Regions from separate parts of the Vibrio pelagius genome, predicted to be linked through region 1. Evidence: riboswitches for the same ligand, from Rfam matches in the RefSeq annotation. Region 1 holds a riboswitch; the other holds the start of a gene.
The links. A riboswitch is a leader RNA that binds a small molecule or an ion and turns the genes downstream of it on or off. The one in region 1 is predicted to bind lysine.

Region 1 (15,564 bases):
AGATGTAAAGTATTCTTTGTTTACTATGTGGACTGGTTATTTTATGTAATAGATAACGATCATGGTGCGTTTGGCACTCTGGACAAGTCCAGTCTCTGAGATTAAGCGGCATGGATTCATGTACAAACCCGCAACTAGAGCAACGTTTTGAGCTAGGAAAGAAGCGGTCTATCTCTGCGATAGTGCGTCCAGCCCATTCCGCTTTGTACTTCAATTGACGGACAAACTCGCCCCATGAAGCGTCAGCGATATACTTAGCTAGTTTTGGATTTCGGATCATGTTCTTCACTTGGAGCGACTCAACACAGATGATTTGGCTTTCATCTATTAGTCTGCGAGATAACTTGTGCAAGTTATCTAATCGACAATCGGCTATTTTTGCATGTAGCCTAGCGACTTTCTGACGCATCTTGTCGCGGTTCTTGCTGCCTTTCTTTTTCTTGGCGAGCTTTCGCTGTAGATATGCCAGTTTCTTTTCGTAGCATTTGGTGTAGCGAGGATTATCGACTTTCTCACCGCTATCAGTGATGAACAGGTTATTTAAACCTAAATCAATGCCAACCGTTTTAGCGGTTATTGGCATTGATTTAGGTTCAAACTCACATAGCATCGACACATAGTATCGACCTGCTTTGTCTTTTGAAATAGTGATTGAACTAGGTTCGCTTGGTAGTTCACGCGACCAACGAATATCTAAAGGTTGCTTTGACTTAGCAATGAATAATTGCCCGTCTTTATAGTTAAACGCAGCTTTGGTTAGACGAATGGATTGCTTATGATGTTTCGATTTGAACTTAGGGTACTTGGTGCGCTTCTCCCAGAAGTTTTTGAATGCCTCTTGTTGATCGCGTAGGCATTGTTGAAATATCACGCTAGATACTTCTTTCAACCACTCAAACTCAGCTTTTAAAGGCACTAAACGCTTTTCCAACACTGAGTGAGCAATAGATTCACCACGCTCATAGTACGCATCGGTGCGGAACTTTAGCGAGTTATTCCAGACAAAACGAGCACAACCAAACGACTTTGCCAGTAGTTCGGTTTGTTGTTCGGTTGGATAGAATCTTTCTTTGTATGCTCGCTTCATATGAAATAGTTTACAGAAAATGGTTGGTTCTGTAAATACCGCTTCGCGGTATGCGCTTGTATCCCCGCCCTTGGAGCGGGCGAGGCTTTACGCGCTAAAACGGTAAACTGGCTGTAAAGAATCGAGTGCAAGCTATAGCGTGGGCAAACCAGAACCTAATTTCATAACATGCCAATATTAATATTTTTGAGGTCAGCTCCAATAAAGCATACGGATTGTTGCTGAATTTTCGACATTACCTGTGCTAGAGTTGCCCTCAGAAATGTTCAGCGCACTAAGCTGATTCGATAATTATTAAAGATATAGGGTTTTTACCATGATTAAAAAGTGCCTTTTCCCGGCGGCTGGCTACGGTACACGTTTCTTACCTGCAACTAAATCGATGCCAAAAGAGATGATGCCTGTTGTGAGCAAACCACTCATAGAATATGGCGTTGAAGAAGCCATTGAAGCAGGCATGGACGGCATGTGTATCGTAACAGGCCGTGGTAAGCACTCGATCATGGACCACTTCGACAAAAACTACGAACTTGAGCACCAAATCAGTGGCACTAATAAAGAAGAACTGCTGTATAACATTCGTGAAACGATTGAAGCGGCAAACTTCACCTACATTCGTCAGCGTGAAATGAAGGGCTTAGGTCACGCTATCTTAACTGGTCGTGAGCTTGTTGGTGATGAACCGTTTGCTGTGGTACTGGCTGATGACTTATGCGTGAACGAGCAGCAGGGTGTACTTGCGCAGATGGTCGCACTTTACAAACAGTTCCGTTGTTCAATTGTTGCGGTACAAGAAGTGCCAGAAGACGAAACACACAAATACGGTGTGATCTCAGGTGAAATGATTAAAGATGACCTTTACCGCGTGGATGACATGGTAGAGAAACCAGAGCAAGGCACCGCTCCAAGTAACCTAGCCATCATTGGTCGCTACATTCTGACCCCAGATATCTTCGAGCTGATTGAGAATACTGAACCTGGCAAAGGCGGCGAGATTCAAATCACCGATGCGCTACTAAAACAGGCTCAATCAGGCTGTGTACTTGCCTACAAATTCAAAGGTAAACGCTTCGACTGTGGTAGCATTGAAGGCTATATCGAAGCAACAAACTTCTGCTACGAAAACCTATACAAAAAAGACGAGCAAAAAGTTGAGTTAGATAAACACTCAACCAAGAAAGAAGCTTAATCGCATCCTGCTTTAAATGTATTTTGAAGGCAGCTCAATCGAGCTGCCTTTTTGTACTGTTTTTTTATCCAGTAAAACTTTGCACAAAACTCACACTATGTAATACTTTAGCCACTGAAAACTACATGGTTGCCCGAAATGGATAAAATTGAAGTAAGGGGTGCTCGCACGCACAACCTCAAAGATATAAACCTAACAATCCCAAGAGATAAGCTAATTGTGATTACGGGTTTGTCTGGATCTGGTAAGTCTTCACTGGCTTTCGACACCCTCTATGCAGAAGGTCAACGCCGCTACGTTGAGTCACTGTCTGCCTACGCTCGTCAATTTTTATCCCTGATGGAAAAACCCGATGTTGACCACATTGAAGGCCTGTCTCCAGCGATCTCTATCGAGCAAAAGTCAACATCTCATAACCCGCGTTCAACCGTCGGTACAATTACCGAAGTCTATGATTACCTGAGACTCTTGTATGCTCGTGTTGGTGAACCTCGTTGTCCAGATCACCACATCCCTCTTGCTGCGCAAACCATCAGCCAAATGGTGGACAAGGTACTAGAGCTGCCAGAGGGCTCGAAGATGATGCTGCTGGCACCTATCGTTAAAGAGCGTAAGGGTGAGCATGTTAAGACACTGCAAAACCTTGCGGCTCAAGGCTTTATTAGAGCAAGGATCGACGGAGAGACTTGTGATCTTTCCGATCCACCAGCACTAGAACTGCATAAGAAACACACGATTGAAGTGGTAGTGGATCGCTTTAAGGTTCGCCCTGATCTTCAACAACGACTCGCTGAGTCTTTTGAGACGACTCTAGAGCTATCTGGCGGTATCGCTGTTGTCGATTGGATGGACGATAACGATCAAGAAGAGATCGTATTTTCGGCTAACTTCGCTTGCCCGAAATGTGGTTACAGCATGCAAGAGCTTGAACCACGACTGTTCTCTTTCAATAACCCTGCCGGTGCCTGTGGTACCTGTGATGGCCTAGGTGTACAGCAATACTTCGACCCAAGCCGCATTATTGTTGACGACAACCTAAGTATTGCAGACGGTGCCATCAAAGGTTGGGATCAAAAGAACTATTACTACTTCCAAATGCTCACCTCGCTAGCTGAGCACTACGGATTTGATCTATTTTCCCCGTTCAGCTCTTTACCAAAGAAAACTCAAGACATCATCTTGAAAGGCTCAGGTCGAACAGAGGTTGAATTTAAGTACATCAATGATCGTGGCGATATTCGAGTTAAGCGTCACCCGTTTGAAGGTATTCTGAATACGTTAGAGAGACGCTACCGTGATACGGAGTCAAACTCGGTTCGTGAAGATCTAGCGAAATACATCTCAACCAAGTCATGTTCTAGCTGTGGTGGCACTCGTCTAAGACTCGAAGCACGTAATGTATTTATTGGTGATACTACCCTACCGCAAATTGTCGAGCTGAGTATTGCTGATGCATTGGCATTCTTCCAAAATCTACAATTAAACGGTCAGCGCGCCCAAATTGCTGAAAAGGTAATGAAAGAGATCAACGACCGCCTGCACTTCCTGGTCAACGTTGGCTTGAACTACCTCAACCTATCACGCAGCGCAGAGACACTTTCGGGTGGTGAAGCGCAACGAATCCGACTTGCAAGCCAAATTGGTGCAGGTCTGGTTGGCGTTATGTATGTTCTAGATGAACCTTCCATTGGTCTCCACCAGCGCGACAATGAGCGACTACTACAGACTCTCGTACACCTTCGCGATCTTGGTAACACGGTATTGGTGGTAGAGCATGATGAAGATGCGATTCGTTGCGCCGATCACGTGATTGATATTGGTCCGGGCGCTGGTGTTCATGGTGGTAATGTTGTAGCCGAAGGCACCATGCAAGAGATCATCGACAATCCAAACTCTTTAACTGGTCAGTACCTCAGTGGCGTAAAAGAAATTGCCGTACCAAAAGAGCGTACTCCAATCGACAAAAAGAAAGTGGTTGAGCTAATTGGTGCGACAGGCAACAACCTTAAAGAGGTGACAGCCACAATTCCTGTCGGTCTGTTCAGCTGTATTACAGGCGTGTCAGGTTCAGGCAAATCAACTCTAATTAACGATACCTTCTTTAAGATCGCCCACACGCAACTTAACGGTGCAACCACGGCAGTACCAGCGCCATATAAGAAGATAAAAGGCTTAGAGCATTTCGATAAGGTTATCGATATCGACCAAAGCCCAATTGGACGCACCCCGCGCTCTAACCCTGCAACCTATACTGGTATCTTCACACCGATTCGTGAACTGTTTTCGGGTACACAAGAAGCGCGTTCTCGTGGTTACAAGCCGGGCCGCTTTAGCTTCAACGTTCGAGGTGGACGCTGTGAAGCCTGTCAGGGTGATGGGGTTATTAAAGTCGAAATGCACTTCTTACCAGATGTATACGTTCCTTGTGATGTATGTAAAGGGAAACGCTATAACCGTGAAACGTTGGAAGTACGCTACAAAGGCAAGACCATCGATGAAGTGTTAGAGATGACGGTCGAAGATGCTCGCGAATTCTTTAACCCAGTTCCAGTGATCGCACGCAAGCTCCAAACATTAATGGACGTGGGCTTGTCATATATTCGACTCGGACAAGCCGCGACAACGCTGTCTGGTGGTGAAGCGCAGCGTGTTAAACTGGCTCGTGAACTATCTAAACGTGATACTGGTAAGACTCTTTATATCCTAGATGAGCCAACCACAGGCCTACACTTCCACGATATCCAACAGCTATTGACCGTTCTACACCGTCTGCGTGACCACGGAAACACCGTCGTAGTCATCGAACACAACTTGGATGTGATTAAAACCGCAGACTGGATCATCGATCTTGGCCCAGAGGGTGGCCAAGGTGGCGGTGAAATTATTGCCGCTGGTACACCAGAAGATGTGGCATTAGTCGAAGGTTCTCACACCGCTCGTTTTCTTAAGCCTATGTTAACTATGAAATAGGTCTACAATAGCACTCAGCGAATAAGGCGAAAAGTGTTACAGTATCGGGGCTTGTTCTAGTTGAACAAGCCCCGTTTTTATAAGGTTAAGGATCTATGGCGACAATACACACCAGTGGTACACAGCTTGAGGCTCAAGTGACTCAACTTCCGCTCAATAAGCCCTTTTTGGTTTCTTTGGCTGTTGTCTTTCTCATCGCTATGCACTTTTTTATGCCCAACCCTGGTGGTTCAGGCCTAGCGCTCTCCTTCAACCCAACCACATGGCTTGCCTTGAGCTTTACTCTGGCAATTGGCTTTTATCAAATGGCCAATAACCGTGTCATCAAATACTCAAAGCTCACTATTGGACTTCTGATTAGCTGCATAATTCTTACCCTGCCAGTTTTATACAGTAATGCTGCACTTTCCGGAGCTTCAGGTCGCTTACTTGGACTATGGGCTGGTTTCGCGTTGTTTGTTCTTCTTCAGCAGTTCAAATTCAGTAACAAACACAAGCAGCGCTTACTGTGGTTCATTGTACTTGCCGTGATGCTTCAAGCTCTGTTTGGTTACTTCCAGTACTTTTTCTTAGAAGCGGGCAATATGTTTGGTTACAACACCAAAGCCAACCGTCCTTATGGTATTTTTCAACAACCAAATGTGATGGCAAGTTTTCTCGCAACTGGGTTTGTACTTTCTGCTTATCTACTGGCAAGACAACCAACCAAGTACAACCTCAAACTGAGTGAATCATTTCTGCTCTATCTTATGCCAGCAATCACAGTACCACTGCTGATCATCATCGCATCCAGAACGGGTTGGCTAGCCAGCGTGTTAAGCTTTGTCCTTATCCTGCCATACCTTTACAAGTTTTCGACCAAGAAACGTTTTTACGGCTGGTGTGGTTCTGTCGTACTTGGGCTGATTGCCGGTTTCGCTATCATCAACTTACAAGCAGCGGATAGCTTAGCCAGCAAGCGTACACACTTAGAAAGCCCTCGAGCTTATACTTTTCCGCAAGCCCTCGACATGATGGTGGAAAAGCCATTTTCTGGTTACGGCTACGGTAAGTTTGAGTCTGAATATACGCTCTATACAGCACGCCAACATCAACTTAATCCCAATTATCACCCTGGCCTTCCAGCGATGGACCATCCACACAATGAGTTGTTATTTTGGGGCGTCGAAGGCGGTATCGTGCCTATTATCGGTATTCTGCTTGCAGCGGCTTTAGTCGCAGGTCGGATAACCACTGCAATAAAAGGAACGCGGCTCGCATTGTTCGCGTTGTTTATTCCGATCGTTTTACACTCACAACTTGAGTATCCGTTTTACCACTCAGCGATTCACTGGATCACCTTTATCGTGCTCCTTTACTGGGTAGATCAACGCACTTCCCAGCATTACCAAAAGGGATTTAGCATTATCAGTAAGACGTTGTTTAGAGTAACGAGCTTGGTTGTGCCTATTCTTGTCAGCTTTTATATGTTAAGTGCCCTGCATACCAACTATGTACTGACCAAGTTTGAGAAGTCTCAGCCTAAAAATCCGGACATTCTAAAAGAGGTTTCGAACCCTGTAGTTTGGAAAGATCGTTACGATTGGGATATCTACAGTACTTATCTCAATATCGGACTCTATCAAGAAGATCCGAAGCTGATTCAGCCGTATATCGATTGGTCTTTGAATATCATCAAGTCGAAGCCTCGACCTGCGTTTTACAACAACCTGATCTTGGCTTACCAAGGCTTAGGGGACGAAAGCAAAGCAGAACAAATTCGCAGCGAAGCGCAATTCCTATTCCCTAATCGAGATTTTTCAACGGTGCAGTACCAGCGCCCATCACAGGTAAAATCATCGACCTCATCAGCGCACAGCAGCGCTCAATAGCAACGCAATAAAAAAGGCGAACGAGATGATTCGTTCGCCTTTTAAATCAATGAGTCACTCTGTTTACTTTAAAACATCCGCCAGAGCTTTCAAACACAAGGCAACATTCTCTTTGCGAGCACCATAACCCATTAAGCCAATTCGCCACGCTTTCCCGGCTAATGCGCCAAGACCTGCGCCAATCTCTAGGTTGTACTCTTCAAGCAGTCGTGTTCGAACCGCCGCTTCATCAATCCCTTCAGGGAAATACACCGCGTTCAATTGTGGTAGCCGACTTCCCTCTTCAACCACAAAGCTTAGACCCAGCGATTCAAGCCCAACCTTTAACTCACGATGCGCTGATTGATGACGCTCCCAAGCATTCTCTAACCCTTCATTGCGTAGAATCACTAAAGATTCATGCAGTGCGTACAGGCTATTTACCGGCGCAGTATGATGATAGCTACGCTTTCCTTCCCCACTCCAGTACCCCAGTACCAAGCTCTGATCTAAGAACCAACTCTGCACAGGCGATTGACGCGCTTTCATCTTCTCTACCGCTTTTTGCGAAAACGTCACTGGCGAAAGGCCCGGAACACAAGATAAACACTTCTGACTACCCGAATAGACGGCATCTAACTGCCATTCGTCCACCAGCAGCGGGACACCACCCAATGAAGTCACAGCATCCACGATGGTTAGTGCGTCAAAACGACGAGCAACCTGAGAAATCGCTTCCGCATCTGTAAGGGCGCCCGTTGATGTTTCTGCGTGAACAAACGCAACCGCGACCGCATCTGGGTGCTCAGTGAGTGCTTGCTCCACTTTATCGACCGATACAGGTCTCCCCCACTCATCGTCAACCAAAATAGCTTCGCCACCACAGCGAACTACGTTTTCACGCATTCGCTCACCAAATACACCATTACGGCACACAATCACTTTTTCGCCAGGTTCAATCAGATTGACGAAGCAGGTTTCCATACCTGCACTACCCGGTGCTGAGACCGCAATCGTAAACTCGTTTTCCGTTTGGAAGGCGTACTTTAGTAGCTGTTTCACTTCATCCATCATATTGATAAACAGAGGATCTAAGTGACCGATAGTAGGACGACTCAGCGCCTGTAGCACTCGCGGGGAAATATCAGAAGGCCCAGGTCCCATTAACGTGCGATGAGGAGGAAAGAAGCTTTCAGCGATTGAGATTGTGTGCAGGTTCGACATAATTATCCTTTATGTTTATGACATCAACCTTCCACACTAAAGCAAATCTACAACCTCAGCAATTAGTCGAAAGTCTCGAGGTCAAACCACTGTCACAGAATTGTTAAATTTATTTTCACTTTATCTTGAGTTATCGATTGACATTCTTACCGCAAACACGTTCAATAAATCAGCTATCAAGCAGAAGAGGAGCACTGCCCAGGTAGATGTTTTGTGGAACCACATTTCCAATACAGAGCATTCAGGGGGAGCAGTGCCGAGGTAACTGAAACATGTCGGGTTTCTGTTATCGGTTAATTGGGCTGAATCCCATTAACTGTCATCATTCCAATATGATGAGGAGCTTCTGAGGTTTACAATTCAAATACACACCTCTCTTTTTGCTCTAAACCCTCTCTTCAAAACATTGGACGTTGGATTACCAACAGTAATTTTTATTTTAGGAAGTCGGGAGATTTATCGTGAGCGCATCTAATGTAGCTGGTTCTTTTAATGTCGCCAAATTCGGTGGGACAAGCGTTGCTAACTTTGAAGCAATGAGTCACTGTGCAGCCATTATTGAGAATAACCCAAATACCAAGCTTGTTGTCAGCAGTGCGTGTTCAGGCGTCACCAATCTTTTAGTTGAACTGGCAAACGGTGTACAAGACCAAGCCCGCCGCCAAGAGCTAATGAGTCAACTAACCGATATTCATCACGCGATTTTAGATCAACTCGCAGAGCCTATGAGTGTCGAGAAAGAGATCCATGCGATTTTGGACAACGTTGCCAGTGCTGCAGAAGCTGCATCTTTTCAGTCCAGTGCCAAGTTAACTGACCATCTAGTGGCGTGTGGTGAGCTAATGTCGACCCACCTTTTTGCGCAAATTCTTCGAGAGCGTGGCGTATCTGCAGTCAGATTTGATATTAGAGAAGTGTTGCGTACCAATGACGCTTACGGCAAAGCAGAACCTCAACTGGAGCAGATCTCTCAGCTTGCTCAAGAGAAACTGATTCCTTTATGCCAAGAGTACGTCGTCATCACTCAAGGCTTTATTGGTGCGGACGATGAAGGCAATACAACCACACTCGGTCGTGGCGGAAGCGACTATTCAGCAGCACTCATTGCAGAGTCAGTATTAGCTTCTGGTCTAGAGATTTGGACTGATGTCCCGGGGATCTACACCACAGATCCTCGTATCGCCCCTAAAGCTTCACCAATTCCAGAGATCAGCTTCAGTGAAGCCTCTGAGATGGCGAACTTTGGCGCGAAGATCTTGCACCCTTCTACATTGGTGCCAGCGCTACGTCATAAAATTCCTGTCTTTGTCGGCTCTTCTAAAGAACCTGAAAAAGGCGGTACTTGGATTCGTCAACAAGTTGAGAGCTCGCCACTGTTCAGAGCACTTGCCCTGCGTTGTAACCAAACTATGGTCACACTGCGCAGTGCGAACATGTTCCATGCATACGGCTTCCTAGCAAAAGTATTTGAAATCCTTGCTAAGCATAAGATCTCTGTCGATCTTATTACAACGTCAGAGATCAGTGTCTCTCTGACGCTGGATCAGACAGACACTTCTGGTGGAGCTCCAGAACTGCCTGAAGTCGTGCGCAAAGAGCTTGAAGAGCTATGTACAGTAGAAGTTGAACACAACCTATGCCTTGTGGCACTTATCGGTAACAATATGAGTGAGAGCAAAGGCTATGCAAAACAGGTCTTCAGCACTCTTGAAGACTTCAACTTACGCATGATCTGCTACGGCGCAAGCCCACACAACCTTTGTTTCTTAGTGCATGAGTCCGTTTCTCGCTCGGCAATTCAGAAACTCCACCAAGAGTTATTTGAGCAAGAGTAATACATTCAAACAGATTTAAAAAAGGGTTGCGCAATGGCAACCCTTTTACTTTCTAGTCGATCTTAGTTAATGTTTGGACCTAACCACTTCTCTGCTTCCAGCGCATCCCAGCCCTTGCGATCAGCGTAGCTATCTACTTGATCTTGCTGAATCTGAGCAATTGCAAAGTAACGTGAATCAGGGTGAGAGAAATACCAACCCGATACTGATGCACCTGGCCACATCGCGTAACTGCTCGTCAAAGACATATCGATCGTCTCTTCCACTTTCAGTAGCTCCCACAATGAGCCTTTTTCAGTATGCTCAGGACATGCAGGATAACCCGGTGCTGGACGAATACCTTGATACTTCTCACGAATCAACTCATCATTCGATAGGTTTTCATCGGCTGAGTAGCCCCAGATATCTTTACGTACTTGCTCATGTAAGTACTCGGCAAATGCTTCAGCAAGTCGGTCAGCTACCGCTTGAATCATGATGGCGTTGTAGTCATCGCCCGCCGCTTTATATTCATCAGCAAGCTCACGCTCTCCAATGCCACCTGTTACGGCAAAGGCACCGATCCAATCTTTCTTACCTGACTCTTTTGGTGCAATGTAATCAGACAGACAGTAGTTAAAACCTCTTGGTTTTTCTGTTTGCTGACGTAGGTTATGAAGAACCTTAGCCACCTCAGTGCGTGATTCATCAGTATAAACTTCAATATCATCACCAACGCTTGCCGCAGGGAACAGCGCACACATACCACGAGCTTTAAGTAAGCCCTCACGTTCAACTCGATCAAGCAGGTCATTGGCGTCTTTGAATAGACGTTTTGCCTCTTCGCCTACTTCTTCATGTTCAAGAATGGCAGGGTATTTGCCCACTAGCGACCAAGTCATGAAGAACGGAGTCCAGTCAATGTAACGACGCAAAGTCGAAACATCAAAGTCATCATAAACATGCACACCCGGCTTAGCTGGAGCTGGCGGCGTATAGCTTTCCCAATCAATAGCCACTTTATTCGCTCGAGCTTGCTCTAACGTTACCGGCTTAGTGCGAGGCTTTTTACGGTTGTGCTGATCACGGACACGCTCATAATCCAAATCTAGCTTCTCAACAAACGCCGGGCGAAGCTCATCAGATAATAGAGACGTACATACCCCAACCGCTCGTGATGCGTTGTTCACATACACCACAGGGTTCTTGTAGTTCTGTTCAATCTTAACGGCAGTATGCGCCTTGGAAGTTGTTGCACCACCAATCAACAGTGGCAAATCGAAATCCAAACGTTCCATCTCTTTAGCGACATGCACCATCTCATCGAGTGATGGAGTAATTAGGCCAGATAGGCCGATAATGTCGACATTCTCTTCTTTAGCGACTTTTAGGATCTGTTCGCAAGGAACCATCACTCCAAGGTCAATAATCTCGTAGTTATTACACTGCAGTACCACGCCCACAATGTTCTTGCCGATATCGTGAACATCGCCTTTTACGGTAGCGAGCAAAATCTTACCGTTTGAAGAACCAGCTTGCTTAGAAGCGTTAATGAAAGGCTCCAAGTGTGCAACGGCTTGCTTCATTACACGCGCTGACTTAACTACCTGAGGAAGGAACATCTTACCTTCACCAAACAGATCACCCACAACATTCATGCCATCCATCAAGGGACCTTCAATGACCTCTAATGGCTTACTGGCATTCAAACGAGCTTCTTCAGTATCTTCGACGATAAATTCAGTAATACCTTTGACAAGTGCATGCTCTAGGCGCTTCTCAACCGCCCAAGTACGCCACTCGAGTGCGGAAGCATCTTCCTCTTTACCAACACCTTTATTAGCGTATTCCGCAGCGATATCTAGTAATCTCTCAGTCGAGTCATCACGACGATTAAGAACAACATCTTCTACCGCTTCACGCAGTTTATCTGGGACGTTATCGTAAATTTCAAGCTGACCAGCATTAACGATACCCATGTCCATACCGTTCTTGAAACAGTGATACAGGAATACCGCGTGAATCGCTTCTCGAACGTAGTTGTTACCACGGAAAGAAAACGATACGTTAGAAACACCGCCTGAAATCATCGCATATGGAAGGTCGCGTTTGATGTCTGCTACCGCGTCAATGAAATCAACCGCGTAGTTGTTGTGCTCTTCAATACCGGTCGCAACAGCAAAGATGTTCGGGTCGAAGATAATATCTTCCGGTGGGAAACCAACTTCATCCACCAAGATATTGTATGCGTTAGTACAAATCTCTAGCTTACGCTGACGGGTTTCTGCTTGACCGACTTCGTCAAAAGCCATCACGATAACCGCAGCACCATAACGGCGAATCAGCTTAGCTTGCTCAACAAATTTCTCTTTACCTTCTTTTAAAGAGATGGAGTTAACGATGCCCTTGCCTTGAATACATTTCAGGCCCGCTTCGATGACTTCCCACTTCGAAGAGTCGACCATAATAGGCACTTTAGAGATCTCAGGTTCAGACGCACATAGATTTAAGAAACGCACCATACACGCCTCAGCATCTAGCATGCCTTCATCCATGTTGATATCGATGATTTGTGCGCCATTCTCAACTTGTTGACGAGCAACTTCCAGAGCCTCGTCATAAAGCTCTTCTTTAATTAGACGCTTGAATCGAGCAGAACCAGTAACGTTGGTACGCTCACCAACATTGACGAACAAGGTGTCTTTGTCGATGGTGAGGGGCTCTAACCCTGATAGGCGGCATGAAACAGCTAACTCAGGTAAAGCTCGCGGCTTAACGTTCTCGACCACATTAGCCATATGGCGAATATGTTCTGGAGTGGTGCCACAACAACCACCGATTAGGTTTAGGAAGCCGCTCTCCGCCCACTCTTTTACATGAGAGGCCATATCTTCAGGAGAGAGATCGTATTCACCAAATGCGTTAGGAAGACCAGCATTAGGGTGAACTGAAACAAAGGTTTCTGAAATGCGAGAAAGCTCATCGACATAAGGTCGCAGTTCATCAGGCCCAAGGGCACAGTTCAAGCCAAAGGACAGTGGGCGAACGTGACGCAATGAATTGTAGAAAGCTTCTGTTGTTTGACCGGAAAGCGTTCGACCTGATGCGTCTGTGATAGTACCTGAGATCATGACTGGAAGAGTAATCCCTAACTCCTCGAACACAGTATCAACGGCAAATGCACAAGCCTTAGCATTTAGAGTATCGAAAATGGTCTCAATCAGGATCAGATCAGAACCACCTTTAATCAGCGCTCGAGTTGATTCGGAGTAAGCCTCCACTAACTCATCAAAGCTAACATTTCGATAGCCAGGGTCATTTACATCAGGGGAAATCGAACAAGTACGGTTCGTTGGGCCAAGCACGCCAGCTACGTAACGAGGCTTGTTAGGTGTTTTTGCAGTCCACTCATCAGCAGCTTCACGCGCCAACTTAGCAGCAGCAAAGTTAATCTCTTCACTGAGGCTTTCCATATCATAGTCAGCCATCGCAATGGTAGTTGCGTTAAAGGTATTGGTTTCAAGGATGTCTGCGCCAGCTTCTAAGTAAGCCGAATGTATGTCCTTAATAAGCTGAGGTTGAGTAAGCACCAAAAGGTCGTTATTGCCTTTAAGATCACTATGCCAATTGGCAAAGCGCTCACCTCGATAGTCCTGCTCTTCCAGTTTATAATTCTGGATCATGGTGCCCATACCACCATCGATCAATAGAATTCGTTGCTCTAACTGAGCTTCGATCTGTTGCTTTACATTACTTCCCACAGTACAGCCTCATTCCTTTAATTATCACTCCATCCTATCACACATTAAAAAGGAGTCTAGACGTCTAAACGGAGAAATTGATAACTAATCTATGACAAAAAACCGTTTGCTATTTAAGCGATAGAGGACGAAAATTCATTTTCATATTTTGTTACATATCGGAAATCCAATGTCGGTCTACTACACACTTTGCTTTTTATCTGCAGCCGCTATGTTGATAGCGTTTGTAAACAGCAAGATAGGAAAGATGCAAACCACAATCGCTATTACTGCTGGTTCGATGATGCTTTCACTAATTATCCTGATTGCTGGTCAAAACGATTGGTTTCAGCTGTCTGAAATCGCTTCAGAGACAGTGGCGAGTATCAACTTCGAAGATTTTCTACTCAAAGGGATTTTAGGTTTCCTACTATTTGCAGGTGGGCTAGGGATTAAACTCCCTAACCTCAAAGATCAGAAATGGGAAATTACTGTGCTCGCGTTAGGAGCGACTCTATTTTCGACTTTTTTCATTGGGTTTGCGCTTTACGGATTTTGCCAAGTTATCGGCATTCAGTTTGATCTTATCTACTGCTTACTGTTTGGATCTCTTATCTCTCCGACTGACCCGATTGCAGTCTTAGCGATTGTTAAGAAACTCAATGCCCCAAAACGTATTTCAACCCAAATTGAAGGTGAGTCACTGTTCAATGATGGTTTCGGTCTGGTTATCTTTGTCACTCTGTTTACTATCGCATTTGGTAGCGAAGCTCCAACAGTGGGCAGCGTAACGATGCTATTTATTCAAGAAGCGATTGGTGGGATTGTTTATGGTTTCGTATTGGGGCTTATATTCCACTACTTAATCAGCAATACCGACGATCACTCTATGGAGTTGTTACTAACGATTGGTATCCCAACCGCCGGATACGCGTTTGCAGAAGTGCTTCATGTATCGGGCCCATTAGCTATGGTCGTATCAGGTATTATGATTGGCAACTGGACACGCTTTATCGGATTCTCAAAAGAGAGTGAAGATCACTTAGACCACTTCTGGGAGCTCATCGATGAGTTTCTAAATGGCGTGCTATTCCTACTGATCGGTATGTCGATGCTGCTTTTTGAATTCCATAAAGAAGACTGGATCTTAATGGCTTTCTCTGTACCGTTAGTACTAGGAGCGCGTTACCTCAGTGTATTTTTATCATACATTGGCTTTAAGCGCTTTAGAAGCTATAACCCGTGCTCAGTTAACATCCTCACGTGGGGTGGATTACGTGGTGGCTTAGCACTTGCAATGGCTCTATCTATCCCATCAGGTATCTGGGTCATCGAAGACAAACTGATTGATGTAAAAGAGATCATTCTAGTCATGACATACTCAGTTGTGGTGTTCTCAATCTTAATTCAAGGCTCAACGATTACACCAATGATTGAGAAAGCTAAACTCGCAGAAAAAGAGTTAAACAAATAACACTCCGACCCTACATAGAGGCTGCTCCTAAGTAGCCTCTATACCGTTGCTATCAAAATCTTCCCCTCCAGTCCAAACTAAGCTTTCGTAGATTGTGAGGTCGTTTATCGTTAGATGTAATTAACGATGTCAGCGACAAACGTGATACCAGATACTACTAACAAAATTCATGCTCCAAAGTCATTTACACATTGTCTGTAGTTGCATTTATTCAAA
Region 2 (15,564 bases), 1.5 Mb from region 1:
CAAGCTTTTGTAGCCAACGAATTTCAACGATAGAGCGGTACTTTAGTAGACCAAACTCACTAAAGATGCTGCGAAGTGCAGTTGTCTTGCTTCCGTAACGGCCGTCTACTGGTGAAACAGCAGTCAATGCTGACAGTTCCATGGTGTTCTCCTGAATTGAGTTTCTAAATTTTGTGAGCTTTATACCAGTAACTTTGCAGTTTGTCACGCACATTGCGCAAACGTTTGCGTGAGAATTGTTTTGGTACAAAGAATAAGCTCGCGACAGTGCGCGAGCTGGTGTATTACATTCTTGCTAAGAGGATTTGAGCTTGCTCAACCATCTTCTTGCGTCCGAAGATTAGGTGGCGACGCTTGCCTCCTACTTGACGCCAAAGAACGGCACTGCGGATCCCAGAAAGAAGCAGGGCACGTACTTTGTGTTGATTTGATGTCTGTTGAAGGACTGAAGGTGTACCTGAAACCTGAATGCGTGGACCAATAGGGCTCACCACATCAAGATAGATACTCGCTAGGTTGCTTATCATCTGATCATCAAAAAGATCAAAGTGCTCAGCTTGGCGTTCCGCGGTTTGAATGCGGTCACCCAGTTGAGACATTGCGTCATTGCGACCTGACAGCTTACGCTCTAGTGCCATCAAACTAATGATGTAACGCGTGATGTCGCTGCCTGCAGGAGTACTATCGATACCTTTTACTAGGCACTCTAGACCAAGCTTTAAGTTGGATTCGCGACCAAATACGCCCACAGTATTCGCTGGATTAGTATTTAAAATCGCACTGAGTGAAGCTTCAAAGGCATCTTTATCACAATAGCCGTCTTTTGCTACCTGTTGAACCAAAGCGACTGCTTGGCAGATTCCAGCGAAAGCGATTGTACGGTCATAAAGTGTGTTGGCCACGTAGTAACTCCTAGTTCTTTTTATTAGATGCGTTTTTCGATGATGCCGCCACCAAGACAAACTTCGCCTTGGTAGAATACTGCTGACTGACCTGGAGTCACTGCAATTTGAGGCTCGTCGAAGATAACCTTGATGTTCTCATCGTCAATTGGAATGATTGTACAAGGAATATCTGTTTGGCGGTAACGAGTTTTTACTGTGCACTTCAAAACATCAGTAATTGGTGCGCGGTCTACCCAGTGCAGTTGCGACGCAATTAAACCTTCCGATTTTAGAAGAGGGTGGTCTTTACCTTGTACTGCAATCAATACGTTGCGTTTAAGGTCTTTCTCACCAACAAACCATGGAGCTTCGTTGCCGCCGCCGCCTTTAGTGCCACCGATATGCAGGCCTTTACGCTGACCTAGTGTGTGGTACATCAGACCGTTGTGCTTACCAATCACTTTGCCTTCTGGTGTTTCAATGTCACCTGGCTGTGCTGGTAGGTATTTACCTAGAAACTCAGTGAATTTACGTTCACCGATGAAGCAGATACCTGTTGAATCTTTCTTCTTCGCAGTAATAAGACCTTGCTCTTCTGCGATCTTACGTACTTCTGGCTTTTCTAACTCACCTACAGGAAATAGGCTGCGCGCAACTTGGTCTGAGCTAAGCGTATATAGGAAGTAGCTTTGGTCCTTGTTGCTGTCTAGACCACGAAGCATTTCAGGCTTTTTACCTGCATCTAGCTCTTCTTGAGTTGGGAAAGTACGACGAACATAGTGACCCATTGCGATGTAGTCTGCGTCTAGTACTTCATCCGCAAATTCAAGGAAGGCTTTGAATTTGATCTCTTTGTTACAAAGAATGTCTGGGTTTGGCGTACGACCTGCTTTGTATTCTGCAAGGAAGTATTCGAATACGTTGTCCCAGTACTCTGCAGCAAAGTTAATGGTGTGAAGGTGGATACCTAGCTTGTCACAAACCGCTTGCGCATCCGCAAGATCTTCAGCTGCCGTACAGTACTCTTCGTTATCGTCTTCTTCCCAGTTTTTCATGAAAAGGCCTTCTACCTGATAGCCTTGTTGCTGGAGAAGATACGCCGAAACTGACGAATCTACACCGCCGGACATACCGACAATTACTTTCTTTTGGCTGTTTCCAGAGCTGATATCTGACATGTCTAAACACCGTTACTATTACTTGGTCGCAGATTCTAACAGAAAGAGAAACAACGTGACAGATCCGAGACCGGAATCACAGTTTCTTTTGTACAAGAAGTGCGCTTGTATTTCGTTAGGAACCTGATGAAAGCGAAGCGAGTCGCTAGGATGTCAGACCTATATGTGGCATAGTCGCTGAAAATCCAAGACCTGAGATGAAAAAATGTCTGAACAAGATGAATTTATGCAAGAAGAGCAGTTGATTGAGATTATTGAAAATCAGCTAGAAGACGGACAACCGATTAAGGTGAAAGAGACTTTAATGCGTTTGATGATGACCGGGCACTCTCGTGAAGATGCGATTGCAGCGATGGCATGTGCACTTGCCATCGAAGTATTTGATGTCATGAAGAACAACGCTGAATTTAACCAAAAGCGTTACGCAGAACATCTGGATATGCTGCCAGATCTAAGCTTTATGGAAGGCGAATAAAAAAATACTCATGCAAACGTTTGCTATAGTTTGAGTGATTGCCGCGCTAAATATAGCGCGGTAGAATCCGCCCCCTATTTCCCCTTGACTTAGACTAGCCTTATGAAATTTCCTGGACAACGTAAATCAAAGCACTATTTTCCGGTTCATGCTCGTGACCCATTAGTGAGCCAATCTCAAAACAGCAAGAAGATGTCTCGCACTCATATTATTGGTATTGACCAAACTTTGGTGGATATCGAAGCGAAAGTGAGTTCAGAATTAATTGAAAAGTATGGTTTAAGTAAAGGTCATTCTCTCGTTATCAATGACGAAGCAGCAGAGTCTCTATACCAAGAGCTAAAAGAGCAGTGTCTGATTACTAATGAATACGCTGGTGGCACCATTGGTAACACGCTACACAACTACTCAGTGTTAGCGGATGACCGCTCAACGCTATTGGGTGTAATGAGCCAAGATATCAAAATCGGCAGCTACGGTTACCGTTACCTATGTAATACATCAAGCAGAATGGATCTGAACCATTTACAAGGGGTAGATGGCGCAATCGGTCGTTGCTTTGCTTTGATCACTGAAGATGGGGAACGCACCTTTGCAATCAGCGAAGGTCAAATGAACCAGTTAAATCCAGACAGCATTCCAGAGAAGATTTTTAAAAGTGCTTCTGCGTTAGTTCTTACCGCATACCTCGTTCGTTGTAAGCCAGGCGACCCTATGCCTGAAGCGACAATGAAAGCGATTGAGTACGCGAAGAAATACGATGTGCCAGTGGTACTGACGCTAGGTACTAAGTTCGTTATTCAAGATGACCCTGAGTTTTGGAAAGACTTCTTAGAGCAACATGTAACGGTTGTTGCAATGAATGAAGATGAAGCCGAAGCCCTAACAGGTGAAAGCGATCCTCTCGCTGCTTCAGATAAAACTTTGGATTGGGTAGATTTGGTTCTATGTACCGCAGGTCCAGTAGGTCTGTTTATGGCTGGTTATACAGAAGAGTCTGCGAAGCGCGAAACGACCTTACCGTTGCTACCGGGTTCTATTGCTGAATTCAACCGTTTTGAATTCAGTCGCCCTGCGCATAAAGCGTTGTGTGAATCTCCTATTAAAGTTTACTCGCATATCGCCCCTTACATGGGTGGTCCTGAGAAAATTAAGAACACCAATGGTGCGGGTGATGCTGCGTTATCTGCGTTGCTACACGATATGGCTGCAAATAAGTACCATAAAGAGAACGTACCAAATTCAAGTAAGCATCAGCACTCATTTTTGACTTACTCTTCATTCTCACAGGTATGTAAATATTCAAACCGTGCGAGTTATGAGGTGTTAGTTCAGCACTCTCCACGTTTATCTCGCGGTCTTCCTGAACGTGAAGACAGTTTAGAAGAAGCATACTGGGAGCGTTAACCTCTCACGGTTGAACAACAAATTTTCTAAAAACCTCAAATCCAGTTTGAGGTTTTTTTATTCTATTAATCATGGCACGTTAGATTAAGATTTCGAAACGTTGGAACCCAATTGATTAATAGCAATAGCAGCTGATAGTGATTATTTATGTAGACACTGTCATACAGGTCTTAACAAGAACACTTCAATATACTATATGCATAAAGCCGCGATGATTATCATGTGCGTGTATATACATAAAAATAATGAGACTATTACACAGCAGCGATTGCTATTGACGATCTTATTATTCAATGTTTCTGAATGGAATAACATTCACAGGTATATACTTTGGTATTAGATTCTATAAATGCCTGAATTTGAGCCAGTGAAATTGGTTGTTGTCACTCTGTTTATTCTGAGCTCAGGCGCGAGTAGCAAGAGTTGGGGGGATTGTTGCTACTGTTTTTTTGGACTAGTGTGTGATTGATAGTTAGTACAGATAAAAATAAAGGCCTATCTAAGTAGGCCTTTATTATATGAGTTTGAATGCTAATAATTAGATAGCGAAATCTTCTAGAGATTTACCAGCATCAAGTTGTTGTTGGATCGCTGAAGGTGTACGACCTTGACCAGTCCAAGTTTTCTCTTGACCGTTTGCATCAACATATTTGTATTTAGCAGGACGTGGTGCACGTTTAGATTTAGCGCCTTTAGCTTTTGACTCACCAGAAAGAGCCGCGATTAGATCTGCAACGTCGATGCCATCTTTAGCGATTTGATCAGCGATAGCCGCTAGTTTTGCTTCTTGTTCTGCACGAGCAGCACGTTCTTCAGCTTCAGCTTCTTGACGCTCTTGCACAACGATAGTCAGTTTGTCTAGTGCTTCTTCTAGTTGCTCAAGAGTTAATTCACGTGAGAATGCACGAAGGCTACGGATATTTAATAGAGTTTTTGTTAATTCAGACATGATATTTCCCATCAAGATAAATTAATTAATCCTCTTAATAATAAACAGAGGTATTAAAGAACACAAACAGTATTTCTGTTCAGAATTAATTTAAATATTAAAAAATAGGGGAACTTTCAGAAAAACCGATGAAGTCCCAAGTTTAAGATATAATATGTCTAGTGGTAGTCTATAAATGTGATATGTGACTAGTGGAGTAGGTGTGGCGATGTTGTGAGCATCTTGATTACTTTACTAACAAAAAAGTTAGTTTTATCGGAGTGATATGTTGCATTGTCTCTTTTGTTGAGTACAATTGCGGCTACCTGATGCGATGTGCTGGTTAAATTGTTGTTAAATCAAACGAACAATAGTTAAAAGTGTTATCGCACGTAGAGGCGCAATTGCAAAAAGTAACTCTCATTGGGGTGATGCCAATGAATGAGAGCGAAAGGTGTAATTGCCGAAGTAAATTGTATATCTAAGCAATTTGCTGGGGTTGTGCTAAATAGGTACAACACTGCCATAGTCTTAATTTTAAACTATGGAGCGCTACTGTAGGGTTGGGTGAAGTGTTCACTTCCCTTTCGCTTAGTTCAACATGAACTTGGTCGTCTGTACCGAGTTTGTCTGCAGTAGATCTCTAGCCAAATAAAAATAAACTGGTTTTTGAAGATCATGAATTTAATAGATTTTGCAACATCACCTTTATCATTGCTGCCGCCGCTTGTGGCATTGAGTCTCGCTATTGTGACTCGTCGCGTTTTAGTTTCTCTTGGTATCGGTATTGTAATGGGGGCTATTTTACTGGCTGATTATTCAGTTGGTAATGCCGCGAACTATGTTGTTACTAAGGTATCGGGTGTTTTCATTGAAGACGGCGGTATCAACACATGGAACATGAGTATTGTCGGGTTCCTTCTTTTATTAGGTATGATGACGGCGTTGCTAACGCTATCTGGTGGTACTCGTGCGTTTGCTGAATGGGCACAGTCTCGTGTTAAAAGCAAACGTGGTTCTAAACTATTAGCTGCATTCTTGGGTGTATTCATCTTTGTTGATGATTACTTCAACAGCCTAGCCGTTGGTGCGATCTCTCGTCCTGTAACAGACCGTTTCTATGTATCTCGCGCTAAGCTTGCTTATATTCTAGATTCAACAGCTGCTCCAATGTGTGTGATCATGCCGGCATCTAGCTGGGGTGCATACATCATGACTATCATCGGTGGCATTCTAGTGACTCATGGTATGACCGAGTACTCGGCACTGGGCGCATACATCCGTCTTATCCCAATGAACTTCTACGCTGTGTTTGCACTACTTATGGTATTTGCAGTGGCGTGGTTTGGTCTTGACGTAGGCAAAATGCGTGACCACGAAATTGAAGCATCTCAAGGCCGTGGCTTTGAAGGCGACAACGACAGCCAACAAGCTCACGATCTAAATGAAGAGCTAGACATTGAAGAGAGCCAAAACGGTTCTGTGTCTGATCTGATCATGCCTATCGTATCTCTTATCGTGGCGACAGTAGCAGCGATGCTATACACCGGCGGCGCAGCACTGGCAGCTGACGGCCAAGCGTTCAACCTACTGGGTGCGTTTGAAAACACAGATGTCGGTAAGTCTCTTGTCTACGGTGGTATCTTAGGTCTAATTGTTGCCTTAGCAACTGTGGTTAAGCAAAAACTGCCTGTGGCGGAAATTGTTCGTACTATGTGGATTGGTGCTCGCTCAATGTTTGGCGCAATCCTGATCCTTGTATTCGCATGGACAATCGGTTCTGTTATTGGCGACATGAAAACAGGTACCTACCTATCTTCACTAGCGACGGGCAACATTGATTACCATTGGCTACCGGTTATTCTATTCCTACTTGCTGGTCTAATGGCGTTCTCTACTGGTACATCATGGGGTACTTTCGGTATTATGCTACCAATTGCAGGTGATATGGCTGGCGCGACAGATCTTGCACTTATGCTGCCAATGTTAAGTGCGGTACTGGCAGGTTCAGTATTTGGTGACCACTGTTCTCCGATCTCTGACACAACGATTCTCTCTTCAACTGGTGCGCGTTGTAACCACATCGACCACGTAGCAACACAGCTTCCTTACGCACTGTCTGTGGCTCTAGTATCGTGTGTAGGCTTCATCGTTTTGGGTATGACGGCTTCTGTAGCACTCTCATTCTCAGCAGCAGCATTGACATTCGTTGGTGTGTGCTTCGCACTGGGTTACTTCTCGCGTTGTAAAATGGCAACGTGTAAGAGCTAATCAGTGAAATAACAACACTTAAGAGGGAAGCCACGGCTTCCCTTTTTAATTGGCGTTAAATTAATTTTAAAAATAGTGAAAAAAGTTCGAATTAATGGTTGAAAAAGACCACCAGCTTAGTTAGTGTGGATACAAGACAGCAAACAACATAAGAGCTGATAAGTATGCGTAAATTAGTAATGAACATTCATCACCATCATCACCCTATCTAGTCTTTCGGGGAGATATACGCGTACCCGGGAGCAAGTTTACTCCCGGAGGTTAAGTCATAAAGAATTTAGATTTAAACCCTCGGGATGACAGAGTCTTCCGAGGGTTTTTTCGTTTTAGCACTTTAAATTATTTAATAAATTCAAATATTTGCACAGGGATACAGCAATGCAGACACAACGCCTAAGAATCGCAATTCAAAAGAAAGGTCGCCTAAGTAAAGAGTGCCAAGACCTACTAAAAAAATGTGGTGTTAAATTCAACATCATGGGTGAGCGCCTAGTTGTACACTCACTAAATATGCCAATCGACCTATTATTGGTTCGTGATGATGACATCCCAGGTTTGATCATGGACGGTGTTGTTGACCTTGGCTTCATCGGTGAAAATGAACTGGAAGAAGTTCGTCTCGATCGCCTCGCTCTTAAAGAGCCTGCGGAGTTCCAAACATTGCGTCGTCTTGATTTCGGTGGCTGCCGTTTATCTATCGCAATCAATAAAGACGAAAAGTACAACGGGCCGCAAGACTTAGCGGGCAAGCGTATCGCGACAACTTACCCTCAGCTTCTAAAAGCTTACATGGACGAGCAAGGTGTTGATTTCAGCACTTGTATGCTGACTGGCTCTGTGGAAGTGGCTCCTCGTGCTGGACTAGCCGATGCGATTGCTGACCTAGTTTCGACAGGCGCAACACTAGAAGCGAACGGTCTAAAAGAAGCCGAAATCATTTTCCAATCTAAAGCGACTCTGATTCAACGTACTGGTGAATTCGACGCAGACAAAACAGCACTGATTGAAAAGCTACTGACGCGTATGCAGGGTGTTCAACAAGCGAAAGAGTCAAAGTACATCATGCTACACGCTCCAACTTCTCAACTTGAGCAAATCAAAGCGCTGCTACCAGGTGCTGAAGATCCAACGGTTCTGCCTCTTTCAACGGACAAAGATAAAGTTGCAGTTCACCTAGTAAGTACAGAAAACTTATTCTGGGAAACGATGGAACAACTAAAAGAGCTAGGTGCGAGTTCAATCCTAGTATTACCAATCGAAAAAATGATGGGGTAATTCGCATGAGAACCGTTGTTTGGCAATCTTTAAGTGAATCTCAGCAAGATTCTGTACTAGAGCGTCCTGCGATTAGTGAGGGCGCAAACATCACCGCGGCTGTTTCTGAAGTTATCGCTAAAGTGCGAAGTGAGGGCGATGCTGCTCTGACTGAACTGACTGAAAAGTTTGATCGAGTAACGCCAAAATCGATCCGCGTTTCAGCGGATGAGATTGAACAAGCGAGTGCTCGTCTAACAGCAGAAATGAAGCAAGCGCTAGAGCAAGCTTACAGCAACATTGCCAAGTTTCACGAAGCGCAAAAACCGCAACCTATTAAGGTCGAGACTCAACCTGGCGTTGTATGTGAGCAGGTGACTCGCGCTATCAATACGGTTGGTCTTTACATTCCGGGTGGTAGTGCTCCGCTTCCCTCAACGGTTCTAATGCTTGGTGTTCCGGCTCAGATCGCAGGTTGTCGTAAAGTGGTGCTTTGTTCACCACCACCGATTGCCGACGAGATTCTGTACGTAGCGAAGCTTTGTAAAATTGATGAAGTGTACAATGTGGGTGGCGGCCAGGCTGTTGCCGCGATGGCTTACGGTACTGAAACCGTGTCCAAAGTCGATAAAATATTTGGCCCTGGCAATGCTTACGTTACCGAGGCGAAGCGTCAAGTGAGTAACGATTTCCGTGGTGCAGCGATTGATATGCCTGCAGGTCCTTCTGAAGTACTTGTTATCGCAGACGAAACAGCAGATGCCGACTTCATTGCTGCGGACTTGTTGAGCCAAGCTGAACACGGCCCCGACTCTCAAGTGGTATTAGTAACGCCATCACCAGTGATTGCAGACCAAGTAACGGAAGCGGTTCAGAAGCAACTCAAAGAATTGTCTCGTGCGGACATCGCGCAACAGGCGTTGGCATCGAGCCTAATCATTATTGCAGAATCGATTACGCAAGCGGTCGCAATTTCTAACTTCTACGGCCCTGAGCACTTAATTGTACAGACTAAGAGCCCGCGCGAACTTCTGCCTCTGCTTGATAATGCAGGTTCAATTTTCTTAGGTGATTGGTCACCAGAATCAGCGGGTGATTATGCATCGGGTACCAACCACGTTCTTCCAACTTATGGTTATACCAAAACCTACTCTAGCTTAGGTTTGGCAGATTTCTCCAAGAGAATGACCGTTCAAGAGCTATCAGCAGATGGCTTGAAAGGTCTCGCGCCAACGGTTGTTACCATGGCTGAAGCAGAAGGACTTGATGCACACAAACGTGCCGTAACCATCCGAGTTGAAAAACTCAATCGTGCTGAAGCATAGAATTAAAAAGAGTAAGTTGTTCATGGAAAAGCTAGCAAGAAAACAAGTTCAAGCCCTAACGCCTTATTTGTCAGCACGACGAATCGGTGGTTCTGGCGATGTGTGGCTTAATGCCAATGAGTCTCCATTTGATAACGAATATACGCTGAATCTTGCGCGTCTAAATCGTTATAGTGAGTGTCAACCAAAAGAGATGATTGAGGCGTACGCTCAATACGCGGGTGTTAACGCTGAACAGACCATCACAACTCGTGGTGCGGACGAAGGTATTGAGCTACTGATTCGCGCTTTCTGTGAGCCGGGTGAAGATGCAATCCTTTACTGTCCACCAACCTATGGAATGTACGCGATTAGCGCGGAAACTATCGGTGTTGAGCGAAAGGTTGTTCCGTTAACCACCGATTGGCAACTCGATCTCCCAGCGATCGAAGCGCAGCTTGATAACGTTAAAGTTGTATTTGTATGTAGTCCAAACAATCCAACAGGTAATCTGGTTAATCGTAAAGACATCATTAAGCTGCTGGAAATGACGCAAGACAAAGCGATTGTAGTGATGGATGAAGCATACATCGACTTTTGCCCAGAAGCCTCGACGGTGGATCTTTTGGATCAGTATCCAAACCTTGCGATCTTAAGAACGCTCTCTAAGGCGTTTGCTCTGGCTGGTTTGCGCTGCGGCTTCACGCTAGCGAATAAAGAGTTGATTGATGTGCTTCTTAAAGTTATCGCACCTTACCCAGTACCAGTTCCAGTAGCAGAGATTGCCACTCAAGCGCTTTCTCAAGAAGGGCTAGCTCGTGCGAAGTTCCAAGTGCTTGACCTTAATGCAAACCGTGCTTACCTACAGGCTGGCTTAATGGGGATGCCACAACTGACGGTGTTCGATGGTTGGGGTAACTACTTGCTCGTTAAATTCCCTGACGGTGATGCACTGTTTAAAGCGGCGTGGGACAACGGCATCATTTTACGTAATTCGCCGATCGAAGATTGTGTTCGTATCAGCGTTGGTAATCGAGAAGAGTGCGAAAAGACACTTGGTTTTATTCGAAACTTTTACCAATAGAAACAGCGATTGATTACGCGAAGTAAACAGATTGATTTGGCTTAGATGTTATTGTCTAAGCGACAAGATTTAAAATTAAAAGGAAGTTCCAGTGAGTAAACAACAGAAAATTCTATTTATCGACCGTGACGGTACTCTGATCGTAGAGCCGCCTGTCGATTTTCAAGTCGACCGTTTAGACAAACTTAAGTTTGAACCGTTAGTGATTCCTAGTTTACTTGCGCTGCAAGATGCTGGTTATCGCTTAGTGATGGTGACTAACCAAGATGGGCTTGGCACGGACAGTTACCCTCAAGAAGACTTCGATGCGCCACACAACATGATGATGGAGTTTTTCGAATCTCAAGGTGTGAAGTTTGACGATGTATTGATTTGCCCTCACTTTGATGAAGACAACTGCTCTTGCCGCAAGCCAAAACTAGGTTTGGTAAAAGAGTACCTACAAGCGGGCAAAGTCGATTTTCAAAATTCTGTTGTGATTGGTGACCGTGTGACTGACCTGCAGTTAGCTGAAAACATGGCTATTCGTGGCATTCAGTACAATCCAGATCCTAATGCCGAAGGTATGATGAACTGGCCACAAATCCTAAAAGATTTAACGGTAAAAGCGCGTGTTGCAGAAGTGGTTCGTACAACCAAAGAGACGGACATTAAGGTTGCTGTAAATCTCGATGAGACAGGCGGTAATAAGATTGATACAGGGATGGGTTTCTTCGACCACATGCTGGATCAAATCGCGACACACGGCGGTTTCCAAATGAACCTTTCGGTGAAAGGTGACCTGCACATTGATGATCACCACACAGTCGAAGACACAGCACTGGCTCTTGGTCAGGCTCTAAAAGATGCACTGGGTGACAAGCGTGGCATTGGTCGATTTGGCTTTAGCCTACCAATGGATGAGTGTCTGGCACAGTGTGCGTTAGACCTATCCGGTCGTCCGTACCTAAAGTTCGATGCGAAGTTCAGCCGTGAGCAAGTAGGCGATCTTTCGACTGAGATGGTGGTTCACTTTTTCCGCTCACTAACCGATACATTAGCGTGTACGCTTCACCTATCTTCAGCAGGTGATAACGATCACCACATCATTGAAAGCTTGTTTAAAGCATTCGGTCGTACTCTACGCCAAGCGATTAAAGTTGAAGGCAACGAGTTACCGAGCAGCAAAGGCGTACTGTAAGGAATGAACATGAAAGAGCAGAAAGTTGTCATCATCGATACTGGTTGTGCCAATGTTTCGTCGGTAAAGTTTGCCATTGAACGCCTTGGTTATGCCGTAGAGATCTCGAAAGATCCTGCTGTCGTTCTGGCTGCAGATAAACTGTTTTTGCCGGGCGTGGGCACCGCAAGTGAAGCGATGAAAAACCTTGCTGAGCGCGATCTAATTTCTCTGGTTAAACAGGTTGAAAAGCCACTGCTTGGTATCTGTTTGGGTATGCAGTTGCTAGGTAAACTTTCGCAAGAGAAAGGCCAAAAAGCCGATGAGCTAGTCGAGTGTCTAGGTCTATGTGACGGTGAAGTTCGCCTAATGAATACTGGTGATTTACCGCTTCCCCACATGGGCTGGAATACAGTGAAATCAACGCCGGAACATCCACTGTTTAAAGGCATCGAAGAGGGTGAGTACTTCTACTTCGTACACAGCTTTGCAATGCCGGTTGGTGATTACACCATCGCACAGTGCGAATATGGAAACCCATTTACCGCAGCGGTTCAAAGCGGTAACTATTACGGTGTTCAGTTCCACCCAGAGCGTTCTTCAAAAGCAGGCTCTAAACTGATTCAGAATTTCTTGGAATTGTAATAAAGGATTAGGCAGTGTCTAACGCTGCCATAAAAGGAATGTAAATGATTATTCCCGCATTAGATTTAATTGAAGGCCAAGTTGTTCGCTTATTCCAAGGCGACTACGGCCAAGTAACAGAATACAAAGTTGATCCAGCAGAACAGTTCAATCTGTATCACCAAGCGGGTGCTAACTGGCTTCACCTTGTTGATCTTACAGGCGCTAAAGACACAACCGCACGCCAACTTGACCTGATTGCTAAGTTGTTGGCTAGCACACCGGCCAACATCCAGATTGGCGGTGGTGTACGTAATGAACAAGACGTTGTCGATCTACTGGAAGCTGGTGCTCAACGCGTGGTTGTTGGCTCAACAGCAGTAAAACAGCCTGAACTTGTTAAAGGTTGGATGGAAAAGTATGGTGCCGAAAAAATCGTACTTGCTTTGGATATCAACATTGATGAAAACGGCACTCGTAAAGTCGCGATTTCGGGCTGGCAAGAAGATTCAGGTGTAACGATTGAAGCACTGATTGAAGACTACCTGACGGTCGGTTTGAAACACGTTCTGTGCACTGATATATCACGTGACGGTACGCTGGAAGGTTCTAACGTTGAGCTTTATGTTGATCTTTGTAAACAGTACCCACAAGTTCAGTTCCAATCATCAGGTGGTATTGGCAGTCTAGCTGATATCGAAGCTCTTAAAGGCAGTGGAGTCGCTGGCGTCATTGTTGGCCGCGCACTTCTTGATGGCAAGTTCACTGCAGAGGAGGCGTTTGCATGCTGGCAAAGCGAATAATCCCTTGTTTAGACGTTCGTGATGGACAAGTAGTAAAAGGCGTTCAATTCCGTAACCACGAGATCATTGGAGACATTGTTCCTCTAGCACAGCGTTATGCGGAAGAGGGTGCAGATGAACTGGTTTTTTACGATATTACTGCATCGAGTGATGGGCGTGTCGTCGACAAAAGTTGGGTAAAGCGTGTAGCAGAAGTGATTGATATTCCTTTCTGTGTTGCTGGTGGGATCAAATCAGCAGAAGATGCAGCACGCATTCTTGAGTTTGGTGCAGACAAAGTATCGATTAACTCTCCTGCATTGGCGAACCCACAACTGATTACCGACTTAGCCGATAAGTTTGGTGTTCAATGTATCGTCGTGGGTATCGATTCTTACTACGATAAAGAAACCGGTAAGTACCAGGTTTATCAATTCACGGGCGACGAAGCACGTACTAAAGCAACTCAGTGGGAAACCAAAGATTGGGTGCAGGAAGTGCAGAAGCGTGGCGCAGGTGAAATCGTACTTAACATGATGAACCAAGACGGCGTGCGCAACGGTTACGATTTAGAGCAGCTGAATATGGTTCGTGAAGTGTGTAAGGTACCGCTGATTGCGTCGGGTGGCGCTGGTGCCATGGAGCACTTTGCAGAAGCGTACAACAGAACCAACGTGGATGGAGCGCTTGCCGCTTCTGTATTCCACAAGCAAGTCATCAATATTGGTGAACTGAAGCAATATCTAAAACAACAAGGTGTAGAGGTGCGTCTATGAGTTTCGCAGCGACGGAAGTAAATACGCTGGCTGAACGTATCAATTGGGATAAGGTGGACGGTCTCGTTCCTGCAATCGTACAAGATTTTCAGTCAAGCCAAGTGCTAATGATGGGTTACATGAACCAAGACGCTCTGGCTAAAACGGGTGAAACGGGTCAGGTGACCTTCTTCTCACGTACGAAAGAGCGTCTGTGGACTAAAGGTGAGACGTCAGGCAATGTTCTACAACTGGTGAACATGTCACTGGATTGCGACAACGATACCTTGTTAGTCAAAGTGAACCCAATCGGTCCAACTTGCCACCTTGGAAATACCACTTGTTGGGATGTGGACCCGCAAGAAGAGACACAGATGGTGTGGCTTCATCAACTTGAGCAGCTATTGGCTGCCCGCAAGGACGCAGACCCTGAATCTTCTTATACTGCCAGCCTATATGCCCGTGGCACCAAGCGTATTTCGCAAAAAGTGGGCGAAGAGGGCGTTGAAGTCGCGCTTGCGGCGACGTCGGGCGATAAGGCGGAGTTAGTTTGTGAATCGGCGGATTTGATTTACCACCTAATGGTTCTGCTTCAAGATCAAGGTCTATCGATGAATGACGTAGTCAACAAGCTAAAAGAACGTCATAAATAATCGATGGTTTGACATATCGAACTAAACAAAAGCCCCTTAAACATAATGTTTACGGGGCTTTTAAGTTTCTAGTCTATTACTTAGCTTTATAAGTGGTTAAATCTTTTTATTCCGAGGAGCCTAAGCGACATCAGGAATCTCTTTCAGCAATCTAATCACTTTTTCTAGGTATTAGCCACAGCACTTCTTGTACTTCTTACCACTGCCGCAAATACACGGGTCGTTACGGCCAATCTTAAAGCTTTCTACGGTTTGGTTGAGGCGAGAGTCAATCGCCGGCTCAGATTGCTTCTGTTCTGGAAACTCACCATCGATATAGAACCAAAGGCCATTTTCTCGAACGAAGCGCGAGCGTTCATGCATGCAATACTGCGCACCTTCCTCATTGAAATAAGCTTTAAACTCAACGAAACCTTCCTCACTATTAGCGCCCGGCTGCGCATTAACCACTTCAAGTCCAGCCCAATCGCTGTTAATAGATTCGGCAATGCCTTCACGTTGTGCTTCAGCATTACAACTAGGGTGGTAGGTTTGGACTACATAATCGACTAAGCCGAGTACATGAGCGCTGTATCGCGAACGCATCAGCTGTTCTGGGGTTACAACATTGTGATGGTCTTTATGCGCTACTTCACAGCACATAGCGTAGCTCTGTTTGCTACCGCAAGGGCATTGAGACATTTATCTTATCCTATAAAAATGGCCTCTACGAAGAGGCCATTAATCTTGTCTACATGAACATTGTTGTTAGTTTAACAAAACTCAATGAGGTGATATACCCTTATGTCGTTGCTGGCGATAGCAGC

Region 2: another riboswitch for lysine. It lies ahead of vsple_RS08785 (Na+/H+ antiporter NhaC family protein); the one in region 1 lies ahead of lysC (lysine-sensitive aspartokinase 3).

What each region holds. Positions count from the first base shown of each region.
Region 1 covers NZ_AP025503.1:339,626-355,189, reverse strand. The annotation lists gene vsple_RS01635 (RNA-guided endonuclease InsQ/TnpB family protein) at 1-1,087, opposite strand, end outside; gene galU (UTP--glucose-1-phosphate uridylyltransferase GalU) at 1,404-2,276, shown strand; gene uvrA (excinuclease ABC subunit UvrA) at 2,415-5,246, shown strand; gene vsple_RS01620 (PglL family O-oligosaccharyltransferase) at 5,342-7,117, shown strand; gene vsple_RS01615 (pyridoxal-phosphate-dependent aminotransferase family protein) at 7,181-8,320, opposite strand; lysine riboswitch at 8,497-8,674, shown strand; gene lysC (lysine-sensitive aspartokinase 3) at 8,782-10,155, shown strand; gene metH (methionine synthase) at 10,218-13,895, opposite strand; gene vsple_RS01600 (cation:proton antiporter) at 14,065-15,348, shown strand.
Region 2 covers NZ_AP025503.1:2,023,070-2,038,633, reverse strand. The annotation lists gene purB (adenylosuccinate lyase) at 1-142, opposite strand, end outside; gene hflD (high frequency lysogenization protein HflD) at 285-902, opposite strand; gene mnmA (tRNA 2-thiouridine(34) synthase MnmA) at 926-2,062, opposite strand; gene vsple_RS08800 (hypothetical protein) at 2,268-2,537, shown strand; gene vsple_RS08795 (inosine/guanosine kinase) at 2,640-3,944, shown strand; gene vsple_RS08790 (H-NS family histone-like protein) at 4,483-4,893, opposite strand; lysine riboswitch at 5,258-5,435, shown strand; gene vsple_RS08785 (Na+/H+ antiporter NhaC family protein) at 5,551-7,143, shown strand; His leader region at 7,331-7,468, shown strand; gene hisG (ATP phosphoribosyltransferase) at 7,522-8,418, shown strand; gene hisD (histidinol dehydrogenase) at 8,418-9,722, shown strand; gene hisC (histidinol-phosphate transaminase) at 9,745-10,785, shown strand; gene hisB (bifunctional histidinol-phosphatase/imidazoleglycerol-phosphate dehydratase HisB) at 10,877-11,965, shown strand; gene hisH (imidazole glycerol phosphate synthase subunit HisH) at 11,975-12,589, shown strand; gene hisA (1-(5-phosphoribosyl)-5-[(5-phosphoribosylamino)methylideneamino]imidazole-4-carboxamide isomerase) at 12,634-13,371, shown strand; gene hisF (imidazole glycerol phosphate synthase subunit HisF) at 13,353-14,126, shown strand; gene hisIE (bifunctional phosphoribosyl-AMP cyclohydrolase/phosphoribosyl-ATP diphosphatase HisIE) at 14,123-14,758, shown strand; gene vsple_RS08740 (YchJ family protein) at 14,930-15,439, opposite strand; gene vsple_RS08735 (EAL and HDOD domain-containing protein) at 15,540-15,564, opposite strand, start outside.